DNA from 4 places in the Halobacillus shinanisalinarum genome. Region 1 is predicted to be linked to each of the others. Evidence: riboswitches for the same ligand, from Rfam matches in the RefSeq annotation. Region 1 holds a riboswitch; each other region holds the start of a gene.
What was found. Region 1 has a riboswitch for thiamine pyrophosphate ahead of thiC (phosphomethylpyrimidine synthase ThiC). Riboswitches for the same ligand answer to the same signal wherever they lie in the genome.

Region 1 (4,039 bases):
AATTTTCTGAATTTATTTCATTAATCCGACAATTACCTGCTTTTTATTGACGTAAAGACATTTCCAACAGCCTGCTCCCCTCATCAGGCTTGCCATGTACCACGTTTGAGCTTTTCAGTTAGTAATATAATGCTTCTGTCTTATTACATTTCACACATTTTTCATAATTATTATTCCCTTTAAACTGATGATCACAATTTTGTTGAATCTCTTTTAAACAATTCTTCAAAGAAGCAAGGTGATTTTTCGTTTGATTAATTTCTTCTTCGATGTTTTGAACCATCATCCGTACGCCCTCCTAAGAAAGTTACTGATAAATATTACCCCCAGATTTCTTAAATTCTTCAGCTTTCTCCTGCATCCCTTTTTCAATAGCCTCTTTCGTAAAAAGTTCATTATCTTTTGCATAATTACGAATATCTTGAGAAATTCTCATACTACAGAATTTTGGTCCGCACATGGAACAAAAGTGAGCCGTTTTTGCACCTTCAGCAGGTAGTGTTTCATCATGATACTCAATAGCACGCTCTGGATCCAAAGATAAGTTAAATTGATCTCTCCAACGAAATTCAAAACGTGCTTTTGACAAGGCGTCATCCCGTTCTTGGGCCCCTGGATGTCCTTTTGCTAAATCAGCTGCATGGGCCGCGATTTTATAAGTAATAACCCCTTCACGAACATCATCCCTATTGGGTAAACCTAAATGTTCTTTTGGCGTTACATAACAAAGCATTGCGGTTCCATACCAACCAATCATAGCTGCGCCAATCGCAGAAGTAATGTGATCATAACCAGGAGCTACATCCGTTGTAAGTGGTCCAAGTGTATAAAAGGGGGCTTCCTGACACACTTCTAATTGTTTGTCCATGTTTTCTTTAATAAGATGCATGGGCACATGGCCTGGTCCTTCAACCATCACCTGTACATCGTACTCCCATGCGATTTTTGTCAGCTCTCCCAGAGTTTCTAGTTCAGCAAACTGGGCTTCATCATTTGCATCCGCAATGGACCCAGGACGTAACCCATCCCCCAGGGAGAAGGAGATATCGTAGGCTTTCATAATTTCACAAATCTCTTCAAAATGAGTATACAAAAAGCTTTCTTGGTGGTGATACAAGCACCACTGTGCCATGATCGATCCACCACGAGAAACAATACCCGTTAAACGTTCTGCTGTTAGTGGCACATATCGCAAAAGAACACCTGCATGGATCGTGAAGTAGTCCACACCTTGCTCTGCTTGTTCGATCAACGTATCACGATAAATCTCCCACGTCAGGTCCTCAGCAACACCATTGACTTTTTCTAATGCTTGATAAATGGGGACAGTACCAACCGGAACGGATGAGTTTCGAATGATCCATTCTCGAGTTGTGTGAATGTCTTTCCCCGTTGATAGGTCCATGATATTATCTGCGCCCCAACGTGTGGCCCAAGTCATTTTTTCAACTTCCTGTTCAATAGAGGATGAAACAGCTGAATTTCCAATATTCGCGTTAATTTTGACGTGGAAATTACGACCTATAATCATAGGTTCGATCTCTGGGTGATTAATATTAGATGGGATTATTGCACGGCCTTTTGCCACTTCATCTCGGACAAACTCCGGATCCATACTTTCCCTTATTGCGATAAACTCTATTTCAGGAGTAATCGTTCCCTGTTTAGCATAATGAAGTTGCGAGACATTTTTCCCCTTTTTGGCACGTAATGGTTTACGATTTAATCCAGGGAATACTTTATCGTTTGCACGAGGATCATTTTCCTTATACCCATTATCTTCAGGTTGGATTTCGCGGTTTTCATATTGTTCCACATCGCCTCGTTCTTGAATCCATACACTTCGAAGGGCTGGAAGGCCTTTGGTAATATTAACGGAATAATTCGGGTCTGTATAAGGACCACTTGTATCATACACACGCAATGGAGGATTTTCCTCTTCCCCAAAAGTACCTGTTGTTGGACTTAACTCGATTTCACGCATGGGGACTTTTATGTCGGTTCTTGAACCTGGCACATATACTTTTTGACTTCCTGAAAAACTAGACATGATGGAAATGTTTTTTTTGTTTAATGAAGATGGTGACATAATAAATCTCTCCTTTTTTTGGTATAAAGGACGAGACAGACTACACCAAGTGGAAAAGCTTATTGAAGCACATAAAAAAGCCGGGTCCATAATAAATGGTTGGACCCGGCTAATATGTATACAGAAGTTGTGTTAGCAATGATGATTGTTCTAACTTCCCTACGCTGGCATAATCCAGATCAGGTCCAAAGAGTCAAGAAACTTCAACGCGTTTCCTTCTCAGCCCAGCTTATTGGGCTCCCCTAGTTATTTCTATTCAATTTGACTACAGTATATATGAATCTTGAAAAAAATCCAATACCTAACTTGAGAATAATCTTTTCAACTCAACAAAATACAGTATTCATTTTTAGATTCCTCACCGATACTCATGCGTAAACTATCATGCTTGTTCCCGAACTCGTAATTTACCTATTATCCCTCCATGAACTTTAACATAGGGCTAGCTATGAAGTACCTGCAAAATAGACGAGAACGGTCAGATGAGCACAAACTTAGTACTTATGCAATGGGTTGCCCCCCCTGTTTAAACAGGGAGCAACTTGTTCAATGTCAGTTGAATACGTTATGCTCTTTAGCCTATAATACTATTCTTTTCCCCAACTTTCAAAATCTAGATGCTTATATTTAGCAAGGTAACGCGTTGGCATTTTCAGTGCATCTTTTCTAAACGGTGGTGCCAGTTGTGTTCCGTCTACTTGAATGTCAATAACGGTTGGCTTTTTGGATTTTATAGCCTCGGCTATTACTGGTCCGACATCTTCTGGCTTATCTACTCTGTACCCTTGCGCACCCATTGACCTAGCCACTTCGGCAAAATCAGGGGAATCAATATCTGCACCGACAAAGCGATTATCATAGTAATCTACTTGGTTCTTCTTCTCCGCACACCATGCGTTGTTATTAAACACACAGGCAACGACCGGAATATTCTGCTCTACTGCTGTACTAACTTCGTGGAGACTCATGCCCCATGCACCATCACCGACAATGGCCACCGCGGGACTATTCGGATCACCTAATTGCGCCCCCAATGCCGCCGGATAAGCAAATCCTGTATTACCAAATGTAAGTGCCGCAATATGTTTTCTTCCTTGGTTGAATTTCAAATAGGCATTGGCTGTGGATGAAACGTTTCCGATATCTGATGAGATCATCGTTCCTTCAGGTACTGCTCTCGTTAACTCTAGCAAGGCGCGGCGAGGGTTGATAGGATTTCCGTCTTCCATTGCGAGGGATACGAGTTCTTCTTCCCATTTTTCTCTTTCATGTGTGACTTCTTGTAACCGATCTTGGTTTTGTACCGGATTAGGGGCTTCCTCCTGCAATCGTTTGACGAGCTCGTCACATGCTGATTTAGCATCTGCAATTAAACCGACCTCAATCGGATGTGTACGTGCTATATTTCGAGGGTTAATATCAACCTGAATAATCTTGGCGTCTTCAGGAAAATAATCAATGTCATAACAAGGTAATGTTCCAAACACCGATAACCTTGTGCCGATGGCGAGTACGACGTCTGCTTTTTTCAACGTATTCATGGCAGCTTTTGACCCCATATATCCAATTGGCCCAACAGCTAATGGGTGGTTATCCGGGAAGGCATCGTTATGCATGTAGGAAACCGCCACAGGGGCTGTTAAATGTTCGGCAATTTCTTTGACTGTATCAATCCCATCAGAATCTACAGTTCCTCGACCGGAGATAATGACCGGATACTCTGCGTTTTTAAGCAGTTCAACCGCGTTATCCAACTGGGCCGGATCACCGCTTCCACGAGAATCCACACGATATTGATAAGGTTCCAAAATTTGATCTTCTAATTCACCGTAAAAATAATCACGGGGGATATCGAATAGTACTGGCCCTCGTTCGGCATATGCAATTCTAAATGCTGTACGCAGGCAATCAGCTACGCGGCTGACGTGGGTTACCTGAACCGTTTCCTTC
Region 2 (4,039 bases), 290 kb from region 1:
GAGCAACGAAGAAGTTCGCCGTTTATCATTTGGTGACTTTTTGAACAACCTCTCCTAGTCACATAAGACTATTGTACGTACCCATGTTAATGTATGCAATGGTTTCAGTTATAAATAGAAAGGTTATGGTAAGACATAGATAAAAAGGAGGCTAGATCAAATGAGTAGTATTTATTCAAATGAAGCTCTTAAGGACGGACATATCATAATAACAGGGGCTACCGGCGGCATCGGTTATCAAACAGCAAAAGCTGTTGTGCAAGCGGGAGCTGATGTGACGATAACGGGACGAAGGGAGGAAAAGCTGAACGACCTTAAAGACGAATGTAAACGGTTGAATGACTCTGTAAAAGTATATGTTCACACTGCTGAACTTAATGACGAGGAAAATCGGAGACATTTAGTAGATGAAGCCATCCAAACAAATGGAGCTATTACTGGACTTGTCAACTCAGCCGGGGTGGTCGGGGGAAGCACACTCGATAACCTGACGGAAGACGATCTTCGTAACGTAATGGAGCTGAACTATTTTTCTACAGTGTTACTGACACAGCTTGTATATGAAAAAATGAAGGCTCAGAACGAGGGAGCGATTGTAAATCTATCCTCTTTATCAGGTTTGCGCGGGACGCATGCGAACATCGCCTATAGTGCTTCAAAATTTGCGGTGACTGGGTTCACTCAGTCGCTTGCAGTTGAGGCGATTGAACACAATATTCGGGTTAATGCTGTTTGCCCTGGCTATGTGGATACAGAAATGGGGCGGGAGTCGATTCGCTCCAAAGGCGAACGGAACAATCGTAGTTTTGAAGAGCAATTGAAGGTTGCAGAAGAAGGGATTCCTTCGGGGCGGATTTCTACTGCTGAAGAAGTAGCGAATACGATTGTGTTTTTATTAACTGAGACAGCTGGGAATATCATTGGAGAGTCTATGAAGATTTCTGGGGGAAGTGTGATGAGGTGAAAAAGAAAAGGTGGTTCACAAACTGGAAGAGTTTTGCTATCCTTTAAGATGAGGTTTCTGAAAATTGAATAAGAAAAGAGCTAGGGGTGCCATACATGTGGCTGAGAGGAAGAACATTTCCGACCCTTTGAACCTGACTTGGTTAGAACCAGCGTAGGGAAGCTTTCGAGGCTGAATGTAAACGTGTATTGCATAAAGTAAATCGAAGCTCACCCATAGCGCGGGTGAGCTTTTTTTAATGGCAATTTAACGAGGAGGAGATGTTATGAAGGATCCGTTAGTGATTGCAGGGAAAGAACTTGAAAGTCGTTTGTTTACAGGAACAGGGAAGTTTGCAGACCATAGTGTAATGCGGGAGGCAATTGAACAGTCTCATTCACAGGTTGTTACGGTTGCGATTAGGAGGGTGGATCTAGATGGTTCTGGCAAGCATATCGTTAATGATATCCCAGAGCAGGCAACGTTAATGCCGAATACTTCAGGAGCAAGGACGGCAGAAGAAGCGGTACGGATTGCACGACTTGGAAAGGCTAGCGGAATGGGGAATTGGGTCAAGATCGAAGTCATTTCCGATCAAAAATACCTTCTTCCCGATAATGAGGAGACGATTAAAGCGACGAAAATCTTGGTAGAGGAAGGGTTTGTTGTCCTAGATTATATGAGTCCTGACTTAATGGCAGCGAAGCGTATGGAAGAGGCCGGGGCTGCAGCGATCATGCCGCTAGGGTCTCCGATTGGCTCGAACCGGGGTATCCGGATGAAGGAAATGATTCGGATTATGATTGATGAAATTGATGTCCCAATTGTTATAGATGCAGGGATTGGCAAACCTTCCGAGGCAACGGAAGCGATGGAAATGGGTGCGGATGCTGTTCTTGTAAATACAGCGATTGCAACTGCGGAGGACCCTGTGGCTATGGCGAAGGCTTTTGATATGGCGGTTAGAGCTGGAAGAATGGCTTACATTTCAGGGCTTGGGCAATCGTCTCTTCAGGCAAAAGCCTCCTCACCATTAACGGGATTTTTAACTTCAACAGGAGGTGGTCAATAATGAGTTTCTATAACGTGTATGAAAAGCTGAAAGATCAACCGTTTAAGTCATTATTTGATGAGATAACAGCAAGTGATGTTGAGAACGTTTTACAAAAAGATGGACTTACTGAGGCGGATTATTTCACCCTCCTGTCACCTGCTGCAGAAGGTTACTTAGAAGAGATGGCTCAGAAGGCGCATCAACTCACTTTGCAGCACTTTGGCTATACCATGCAGCTCTTTCTGCCACTCTATGTTTCCGATTACTGTGTAAACACATGCAAATACTGCAGTTTTAGTGTTGATAACGTTTTTCCTAGAAGGCGTTTAACGATGGAAGAAGTAGAGGAAGAGGCTCAGGCGATATATGCCATGGGAATTGAACAAATTATCATCCTATCGGGAGAATCTCGGGTTCATTCATCTGTTGATTACCTATCAAAAATCATGAAGATTCTTAGGAAATACTTCTCCTCGGTGGGGCTCGAAGTTCAGCCGATGGATCGCGAGGAGTATGAAGAATTGGTAGAGAGCGGAATTGATACGCTGACGGTTTTTCAGGAGACTTACGATCAAGAAATTTATCGTGACCTCCATACGAAAGGACCGAAACGTTTCTATAAGTATCGCCTGGATACCCCTGAGCGAGGCTGCCAGGCTGGGATGAGATCTGTCACAATCGGAGCTTTGCTTGGTCTTGATGATTGGCGCAAGGAAAGTTATATCACAGGTTTGCACGGGAGTTACCTTCAAGACAACTACTTGGATACGGAAATTGGCATTTCATTCCCAAGGGTCCAGCCTAATGCAGGGAGTTTTCAACCCGAAATTCATGTAACGGATCAAAATATGGTTCAAGCTATGCTTGCCCTCAGGTTATTCCTTCCGCGGGCAGGGATTATATTGTCAACCCGTGAAACTCCTCAATTACGTGATCAACTGATTCCGCTTGGAGTGACAAAAATGTCAGCTGCTTCCTCAACTGAAGTAGGCGGCTATACCCAACCGGAAAATACACAAAGCCAGTTTGAAATTTCCGATGAACGTTCCGTGGAGGAGGTTCGCCAATTGCTTCATGAAAAAGGTTATCAGCCAGTTATGAAAGATTGGCAGATTGTGTAAACATGGAATTTCATGTGGTCTCTAACGGTTATTGGCCAATCAAGCAGTTCTCCGACAAAATCGCTCCGCTTTATGGTGGGGAAGTGTTTTTCCATATAAGGGAAAAACAGAAGACTGCAAAAGAAATTTCACTGGGAATCTTCGAGATGCGAGAGCGAGGAGTGGCACCTGAACGGATTGTGATAAATGACCGTGCAGATATAGCTCATTGTTTTGGGTCTGGGGGTGTACAGCTCTCGAACCAAAGCTTAAGCGTAACCGATGTACGTCATTATTTCCCTTCTTTACGAGTTGGTAAGTCCGTGCATTCCATTAACGAAGCTCAACAAGCGGAAAATGAAGGGGCGGATTACGTAATGTTCGGCCACATTTATTCGACATTCTCAAAACCGGGAAAGGAGCCACAGGGGTTGAAAGGGTTAGCTGACCTTACTGATTCGGTTACGCTGCCGGTTATTGCGATCGGAGGGATTAAGCCCGAGCATGCTTCAGAAATACGAAGAGCAGGTGCAACTGGGATCGCGGCTATCTCCGGTTTGTTAGATGCAGACGATGCCGTGAAGCGGTATCAGTCTTATAAGAAAGGGTGGTGTTCACGATGACCATACAGGTAAATGGAGACCCCTTAGATTGTCCTGAAAAAGTTGTGACGGTGACAGATCTCTTGGATTTTTACAAATTGGATGGGAAAATGGTTATCGTTGAGTATAATCAAACGATTATTCAACGTGATCAGTACTCGGACATTCATTTACAAAAAGGGGATCAAATTGAATTGGTTCATTTTGTTGGAGGCGGTTAAGTTCACTTGACTGTACACTCCATTAAAAAAAAGGGAGATTTACTTGTGAGAATCTCCCCTTACTCTTTATCTGGTTAGATTTCACCATAATACACCATCTAATACATTATTGTTGAACA
Region 3 (4,039 bases), 1.5 Mb from region 1:
TAGCAGTTAATAGTATAACGCGATTACCTTATTACATTTCAAACACTTATTATACTTGTTATTCCCTTTAAAATGATGATCACAATTTTGTTGGATCTCTTTTAAACTATTTTTCAAAGAAGCAAGGTGGTTTTCCGTTTGATTAATCTCCTCTTCAATTTTCTGGACCTTCACCCGTAATCCCTCCTTGGAATATTACTGATAAATCTTGCCGCCGGACTTCTTAAACTGTTCAGCTTTCTCCTTCATCCCCTTCTCAATATCCTCATTTGTAAAAAGTTCATTGTTTTTCGCATAATTGCGGATATCCTGGGAGATTCTCATACTGCAGAACTTTGGTCCACACATGGAACAGAAATGTGCTGTTTTTGCACCTTCAGCAGGCAACGTTTCGTCATGGTACTCGATGGCACGTTCAGGATCTAAAGATAAGTTAAATTGATCTCTCCAACGGAACTCAAAGCGTGCTTTTGATAAGGCATCATCGCGTTTCTGTGCACCTGGATGTCCTTTTGCCAAATCAGCTGCATGGGCTGCAATTTTATAAGTAATCACTCCCTCACGAACATCATCCCTATTCGGTAAGCCTAAGTGTTCTTTTGGCGTTACATAACAAAGCATGGCTGTCCCGTACCAGCCAATCATGGCTGCTCCAATCGCAGAAGTAATGTGATCATAACCAGGAGCTACATCCGTTGTAAGCGGTCCAAGAGTATAAAAGGGCGCTTCCTTACACACTTCCAATTGTTTGTCCATGTTTTCTTTAATGAGATGCATGGGTACATGACCCGGCCCTTCCACCATCACCTGCACATCATGCTCCCACGCAATTTGTGTTAACTCTCCAAGCGTTTCTAATTCTGCAAACTGTGCTTCATCATTTGCATCGGCAATGGATCCAGGACGTAAGCCATCCCCTAAGGAGAAGGAAATATCATAGGTTTTCATAATTTCACAGATTTCTTCAAAATGAGTATACAAAAAGCTTTCTTCATGGTGATATAAGCACCACTGGGCCATGATCGACCCGCCCCGGGATACAATTCCAGTTAAACGCTCTGCTGTCAGCGGGACATATCTTAATAGAACGCCTGCATGGATCGTGAAGTAATCCACCCCCTGCTCGGCTTGTTCAATCAACGTATCACGGTAAACCTCCCACGTCAGATCCTCGGCAACGCCATTTACTTTCTCTAGTGCCTGATAAATAGGAACGGTCCCCACCGGTACTGAAGAGTTTCGAATAATCCACTCTCGAGTTGTGTGAATGTCTTTCCCCGTTGATAAGTCCATAATATTATCTGCACCCCAACGTGTAGCCCAGGTCATCTTTTCCACTTCTTGTTCGATAGAGGAGGAAACAGCAGAATTGCCAATGTTCGCATTAATTTTGACGTGGAAATGACGACCGATAATCATAGGTTCTATCTCTGGGTGATTAATATTAGCAGGAATAATTGCACGACCCTTTGCCACTTCATCTCTGACAAACTCCGGATCCATATTTTCCCTAATTGCGATAAACTCCATTTCGGGAGTAATCATTCCCTGTTTAGCATAATGAAGCTGCGAGACATTTTTCCCTTTTGTAGCGCGTAATGGTTTACGGTTTAATCCAGGAAACACCTTATCGTTTGCACGAGGGTCATTCTCATCCTTGTACCCATTATCTTCAGGCTTTATTTCGCGGCTTTCATATTCTTCAACATCGCCCCGTTCTTGAATCCATACACGGCGAGTGGCTGGAACACCCTTGGTAATATCAACGGAGTAATTTGGATCTGTATAAGGACCGCTTGTGTCATACACACGTACTGGAGGATTTTCCTCTTCTCCAAACGTCCCTGATGTTGGACTTAATCCAATTTCACGCATGGGAACCTTAATACCAGGTCTTGATCCTGTTACATATACTTTTTTACTTCCTGAAAAATTAGACATGATGGAAATGTTTCTTTCGTTTAATGAACTCGTTGACATCATAAATCTCTCCTTTTTTAAAATGTAAAGGACGAGATAAGGAACAATAGAGAGGAGAAAGCATACAGAAGTACATAAAAAAGCCAGGCCATAAAAATATGGACCCGGCTAATATGTATGCAGAAGTAGGATTGCATTGATGATTGGTTAACTTCCCCACGCTGGTATGATCCAGATCAGGTCCCAAGAGTCAAGAAGCTTCAACGCGCTTCTCTCTCAGTCCAAACTATTGGACTCCCCTAGTTATTTCTATTCAATTTGATTACAGTATATATGATTCTTGAGGAAAAACAAACCTTAAATTGAAAATATATCTTACCTGACTCATCCATTCTCTAAAATAAAAGAAATCTTTTCAGCATCAACATTCCATCCAAAATCAATCCACATACTGAGAATATGAGGTTTTAGATGATGCCTATGTTTTGAATGACGTTCCAAAAAATAATTGGAAGACACTTTCAGCTATTGTTAATTTTCCAAATACTTGATATATTTAAGAAGACAATTGTATAGGTGTAGAAATAGGTGCAGGTAAATGTATTCATTTATCTGCTTAAAAGGGAAGTTCGGTTAGAACCCGACGCTGTCCCGCAACTGTATTTAGGAGCAATTCGAATAAACCACTGTTTTCATGGAACATGGAAATGGGAAGGTTCGAGGAGCGATGATCATAAGCCAGGAGACCTGCCTGTTTTTAGCGAACACTAAAACCTACGCGGATAGGAGGTGTTAAGGGCGAGAATAGCAGGAATGCTACATGGTTTGTTTTCATTACCATGTATTATTTGATGGATACGCAGCTTAACAACTTCTTTTGGAAGTTGTTTTTTTATGGTTAAAAATTCTAGTGATAAACATGCTTGAGGAGGTACCCTTTGTTTGGTTCAGTCGAGTATTATTGCCAATTATTTAAAGCTGGTATTATGAACAATTTCATTGCAGATCACAGCTGTTCATTGCGTACTAAATATTCACAATTAAGAGCTGACGTTATGAAACGAGAATATAAATATGAGAAAAAAGAAGTACACTTACAAAATCTCGAAAAGGCCTATGAAAAAATATATGCAGAGATTTTTGGAGCCCTGCAAAAATAAGAACGACTCATAGAAAGGGAAAAGTTCCCTGTATTTTGTAAGCGGTTTCCTTAATGTTGACATTATTAGGAGGGTCATTGATGGCAGAACAAACTGTGTATAAACCTGGTTTAGACGGAGTTATTGCTGCAGAAACAGGTATTTCTTATTTGGATGTAGAAGCAGAAGAAATTGTGATCAGAGGGTATGAATTAATCGAGCTGGCGGAGAAAAAGCAATACTTGGATTTGGTCCATCTTTTGTTACAAGGTTCATTACCTAAAGATAGCGACCGAGCATCGCTTCAGAAAGAATTAAAGCAAGAATATAGTCTCCCTCCCAAATTCTTTAGGCTGTTTGAGCAACTTCCGAAAAAAACGCACCCCATGGATGCATTACGTACGGGAATTTCAGCGCTTTCAGGATATGATGAGAGGTTAAACGAGCGTAATGAAGAAGAAAATTTAAAGAAAGCGATGCTTCTTTTAGCAAAAATCCCAAATATCGTTGCAAACAGTTACCATATTCTCCATGGTCAAAAGCCAGTGAAGCCTAAGCAAGACTTACCTTATAGTGATAACTTTTTATATATGATTACTGGAAAAAAACCGACTGCACGTGAAGCAGCTATTTTTGATCAGTCATTGATGGTCTACAGTGAACATGAAATGCCGAACTCCACCTTTGCTGCACGAGTCATCGCCTCCACAAATGCTGATATTTACGGGGCTCTAACTGGAGCCGTGGCATCGCTGAAAGGAAACTTACATGGGGGTGCCAATGAGGCTGTCATGTATATGCTACTGGAAGGAGAAACGATCGAAGGTTTCCGTTACCTGCTCTATAAGAAGCTGAAAAACAAAGAAAAAGTCATGGGTTTCGGGCACCGAGTTTACATGAAGAAAATGGATCCAAGGGCTGCATTAATGAAAGAGGCTTTACGTGAGCTTGCCGAGGAAAAAGGTCGCATGGATTTATTC
Region 4 (4,039 bases), 360 kb from region 1:
GAAGAAGTTCGTTCTCTTTACTTGAACAGAAAGCTGACTTACTTCAACGAGAAGGCTACAGAACTTACAGGAGTCGATCAGGTTCGCATGGATGACCAAATGACAAAATGGAACGAAGGTCTTCCTGTTACCGGGGAAGGGGGCTCCGTTCTTGTACATGACAGTGGGGTCGACGGCACACATGCAGACTTAGAATATGGCTCCCATCTGGTTGAAAATATACTTAGCTCCATTAACTTACACGCCTATAGCGACATCGGCCCTGTGACGTATCAAGAAGGCGTTGTCAACACGGATACAAATTCCGGTCATGGGACTCATGTTGCTGGTACTGTGGGTGGAACAGGACAAATGTCTAACGGAAAATACGAAGGTGTTGCCCCAGGTGCTGATTTAGTCGGCTATGGTTCCGGCGGTGCTCTCTTTATTCTTGATGCTATTGGCGGATTTGACTACGCTTTAACCCATCAGGCGGAATTTGACATTCGCGTCATTACAAATTCTTGGGGTTCATCAGGTGAATTCGATCCGAATGGCCCCGTCAATGTTGCTAGTAAAGTGGCATATGAACGGGGAATGGTTGTGACGTTTGCAGCCGGTAATGCTGGTCCTGAGGCAGATACGATGAACCCGTATTCTCTTGCACCATGGGTGATTTCTGTAGCAGCAGGCACCTTTGAAAGTGAACTTGCTGACTTTTCTTCTCGTGGCGTGAAAGGGGAAAGCGGTACGTTTACTAGCGAAGGTGAAACATATACGTATTTCAATCGGCCAGACGTAACAGCACCAGGTTTAAATATCGTGTCAACTAGAACTCTGTCACCGGTGGGTGTACTTAACACGACCACCGATGCAGAAAATATACCCACAGCTTTTCTGCCGTATTATACTACGTTAAGTGGAACCTCCATGGCCACCCCGCACGTTGCGGGTATAGTCATGTTGATGCTTGAGGCCAACCCGACACTGTCCCCTGACGAAGTATTTGAAATCTTGACAGAAACTACTACGGACATGCCAGGATATGAAGCATGGGAAGTCGGTACCGGCTATGTAAATGCTTATGCGGCCGTAGATCGTGCATTTGAATTGACGGACAGTAAGACTAAAAAGGGGCCGAAACATAAGTCTCTAAGATAATAGACGACAAATATTTATCGTCTATTTGGATGAAAACCGTCTCGAGCATATGCCCGAGACGGTTTTATTTTGTATGCCGGGCATGGGTGTAAGATTCAAGTCCCGAGCGGTGAGGGTCGTTGTAGCCGTTAGCCAAAAACAAGGGTGTCAGGGTGACCTGAATCTAAAGGAAGCTGGTGACAAAGTTCCGCCTTGTGGGATACGAAAGTTGGTTTATCTTTTTCCTTCCCAAGCGATTAGGACTTTTCCAAATTCCTTTTCAAGGTTTTCTATTTTTTGTCGTTCAGTCTCTGAGAGAGTTGCTAACTTGTAGTCATTCTTCATATGAAAACCTCCAATCTAAATTCTTACTTAGAGTATTCGTTAAAAAGCAAAAATTATTCCACTTACGTATATTTCTGAACTCTAACTGACAAATGGATATCCAATTTTAAATGTCAGAAGACAAGGCTAACTTTGTGTGTTAAACTCTAGAAAATAATATAAGAATGCTATTCACTAGGGGAGCCATATGGCTGAGAAAAGAAATGATATTTCTTTGACCCTCTGAACCTGATCTGGTTAATACCAGCGAAGGGAAGTGATGTTGTTAGCATTAATCATCGTTGATTAATGGGGAATAACAGGATCACTTACATGTGGTGCTGTTTTTTTATTATGGAAACGTTTCTTACAACAGAAATGACTGGAGCATTAGAAAATATTTTCAATGGGAGGATGATGATATGGAAAAACTCAGATTTGGCCTGGAATGGTTTCTAAACCCGAACCACCTTCCCTTTTTGATTGGGGTAGAAAAAGGGTGGTTTAAAGAAGCTGATCTGGATGTGGAGATGATAGAACCTGTGGAACACTTTGATGCGATGGATGAAATTTACAAAGGACGTATGGACATGGCTGTTACAGAACCTCTTCACCTAGTACAGGATCGGCTAAAACAAAAGGACGTCATTGGGTTCTCAAGATTTTTAAAATCTGATAGTGGAGTCATGTCACTCGAAAATAAAGGAATCACAAGACCAAAAGATATGCTTGGGAAGAGACTAACCTATCCAAGTGCTCCGGGACCAACAGGATTATCCTTTGTGAAAGCACTGATCGAGGCTGATGGAGCACATTGTAATGTCAGTGACGTAACTCCAGTTAACAAGGGGTTTTATCATACAGATGCTTTAATTCACGATGAAGCGGATATAGCTTTTTCTGTACAACAGCATCATGAAGTTATTGAAGCAAGTGAACGGGGATATGAACCAAGATTCTTTTCACTAAAAGAATGGGGACTGCCTGCAGGTGGGCATTTAATTTTAATTACTTCACGAGAAATTTTAGACAAACGCAGACAAGGGATTGATAAGTTCTTGGAAGTTTTGAAGAGAAGCATTGAGTTTATAGAAAACAAACCTGAGGAAGCAAAGGTGGTTTATTATCAATTTACTGGAAACCGGAAGGATCATATTGAAGCTGCTATTTTAGACGCAACTTTATCATACTTCACAACAGATTTTTCAGTGCCGGTCGCTTATTTTGACGATTTACAAAAATGGCTGAATAAAACAAAACTGACTGATTATTCAATAGACCCTCAGGAATATTGGACTAATGAATTCGTGCATAATAAAGGAGGAAATGACAATGGAAATTAAAGATCAAGTTGTACTCGTCACTGGGGCAAGCCGAGGATTAGGAGCGGAAATAGCCAAAGCCTTCGGACGAGAAGGAGCAAGAGTTATCGTTAACTACAATCAAAGTGAAAGGAAAGCACAGGAAGTAGTTGAAAGTATTGGCGATCGTGCTAGGGCTATTCAAGCAAATATCCTCGATAAAGATCAAGTTCAAGCGATGTTTGATCAAGCAGAAAGGCATTATGGCCAAGCCGTTACCACTGTGATTAATAATGCTCTTGTTAACTTTAAATTTGATGCCGTGAACAGGAAGACCGCGGAAACGGTAACCTGGGAAGAGTATCAAACCCAATTAGAGGGGAGTGTGAAAGCAGCGTTACACACAACACAAACTGCTACTGAAGGAATGCGTGGGCTGAACTTTGGAAGAATTATAAACATCGGTACCAATCTATTTCAAAACCCTGTGGTCCCTTATCATGATTATAATACAAGTAAGGCGGCATTACTCGGTTTTACTAGAAACATGGCTCGCGATATGGGAGCTCACGGTATTACGGTAAATATGGTTTCGGGCGGGTTATTGCAAAAAACGGATGCAAGTGCATCGACTCCTGATGAAGTGTTCGATATGATTAGTGAAAATACACCGCTAAAACGGGTGACAACCCCCGAAGAATTAGCTGATGCTACATTATTTTTCGCTTCGTCGTGGAGTCGTGCCGTTACCGGGCAAAACTTAGTCGTTGATGGTGGCTTGGTCATGGATTAATCATCTTAAAGCTACGGTATGGCGTCTGCAGCCAAGCTCAATAAAGAATCGTGGACAGGTCTAGTGCTAGTTTTTATTATAATAGCAGCCTCACGAGGTGACATAACGTCCTGTCTCAAAAATATAGCGACCTATCTCAGAAATATAACTCCCGATCTTCATGTAATTATGTAACTATCTGTTACAGTCATTAGCTTCCAATGATTTGATTTTTCTTAAGAAAAGAGGCACCTCTCAGTAGAAAGGTGACTCACATACAGGCTTATCTTTTCCCTTCCCAAACGATAAGAACTTTTCCGAATTCCTTTTCAAGATTTTCTGATTTTTCTCGTTCAGTCTCTGAGAGAGTTGCTAACTTGTAGTCATTCTTCATATGAAAACCTCCTTGATTCAAATCTTAATTAGAGTATTCGCTAATAAGTAAAAACTATTCTATTTCGGTATTCCAGTGCTTCTTATGCAAGTCACCACGAAAAAATTAGCTGATTATAATTAAAAGGAC

Region 2: it holds a riboswitch for thiamine pyrophosphate, as region 1 does, so the genes downstream of both, MUO14_RS13760 (thiazole synthase) here and thiC (phosphomethylpyrimidine synthase ThiC) in region 1, are expected to answer to the same signal.
Region 3: it holds a riboswitch for thiamine pyrophosphate, as region 1 does, so the genes downstream of both, thiC (phosphomethylpyrimidine synthase ThiC) here and thiC (phosphomethylpyrimidine synthase ThiC) in region 1, are expected to answer to the same signal.
Region 4: it holds a riboswitch for thiamine pyrophosphate, as region 1 does, so the genes downstream of both, MUO14_RS16800 (ABC transporter substrate-binding protein) here and thiC (phosphomethylpyrimidine synthase ThiC) in region 1, are expected to answer to the same signal.

The regions. Positions count from the first base shown of each region.
Region 1 covers NZ_CP095074.1:3,028,485-3,032,523, reverse strand. The annotation lists gene MUO14_RS15260 (serine protease) at 119-286, opposite strand; gene thiC (phosphomethylpyrimidine synthase ThiC) at 308-2,089, opposite strand; TPP riboswitch at 2,229-2,343, opposite strand; gene xsc (sulfoacetaldehyde acetyltransferase) at 2,677-4,039, opposite strand, start outside.
Region 2 covers NZ_CP095074.1:2,741,176-2,745,214, forward strand. The annotation lists gene MUO14_RS13755 (SDR family NAD(P)-dependent oxidoreductase) at 161-964, shown strand; TPP riboswitch at 1,037-1,141, shown strand; gene MUO14_RS13760 (thiazole synthase) at 1,230-2,015, shown strand; gene thiH (2-iminoacetate synthase ThiH) at 2,015-3,118, shown strand; gene MUO14_RS13770 (thiamine phosphate synthase) at 3,121-3,720, shown strand; gene thiS (sulfur carrier protein ThiS) at 3,717-3,920, shown strand.
Region 3 covers NZ_CP095074.1:4,568,547-4,572,585, reverse strand. The annotation lists gene MUO14_RS22665 (serine protease) at 7-174, opposite strand; gene thiC (phosphomethylpyrimidine synthase ThiC) at 196-1,980, opposite strand; TPP riboswitch at 2,117-2,231, opposite strand; cobalamin riboswitch at 2,490-2,689, shown strand; gene MUO14_RS22655 (hypothetical protein) at 2,859-3,080, shown strand; gene mmgD (citrate synthase) at 3,158-4,039, shown strand, end outside.
Region 4 covers NZ_CP095074.1:3,388,344-3,392,382, forward strand. The annotation lists gene MUO14_RS16795 (S8 family peptidase) at 1-1,140, shown strand, start outside; TPP riboswitch at 1,631-1,736, shown strand; gene MUO14_RS16800 (ABC transporter substrate-binding protein) at 1,866-2,786, shown strand; gene MUO14_RS16805 (3-oxoacyl-ACP reductase) at 2,776-3,537, shown strand.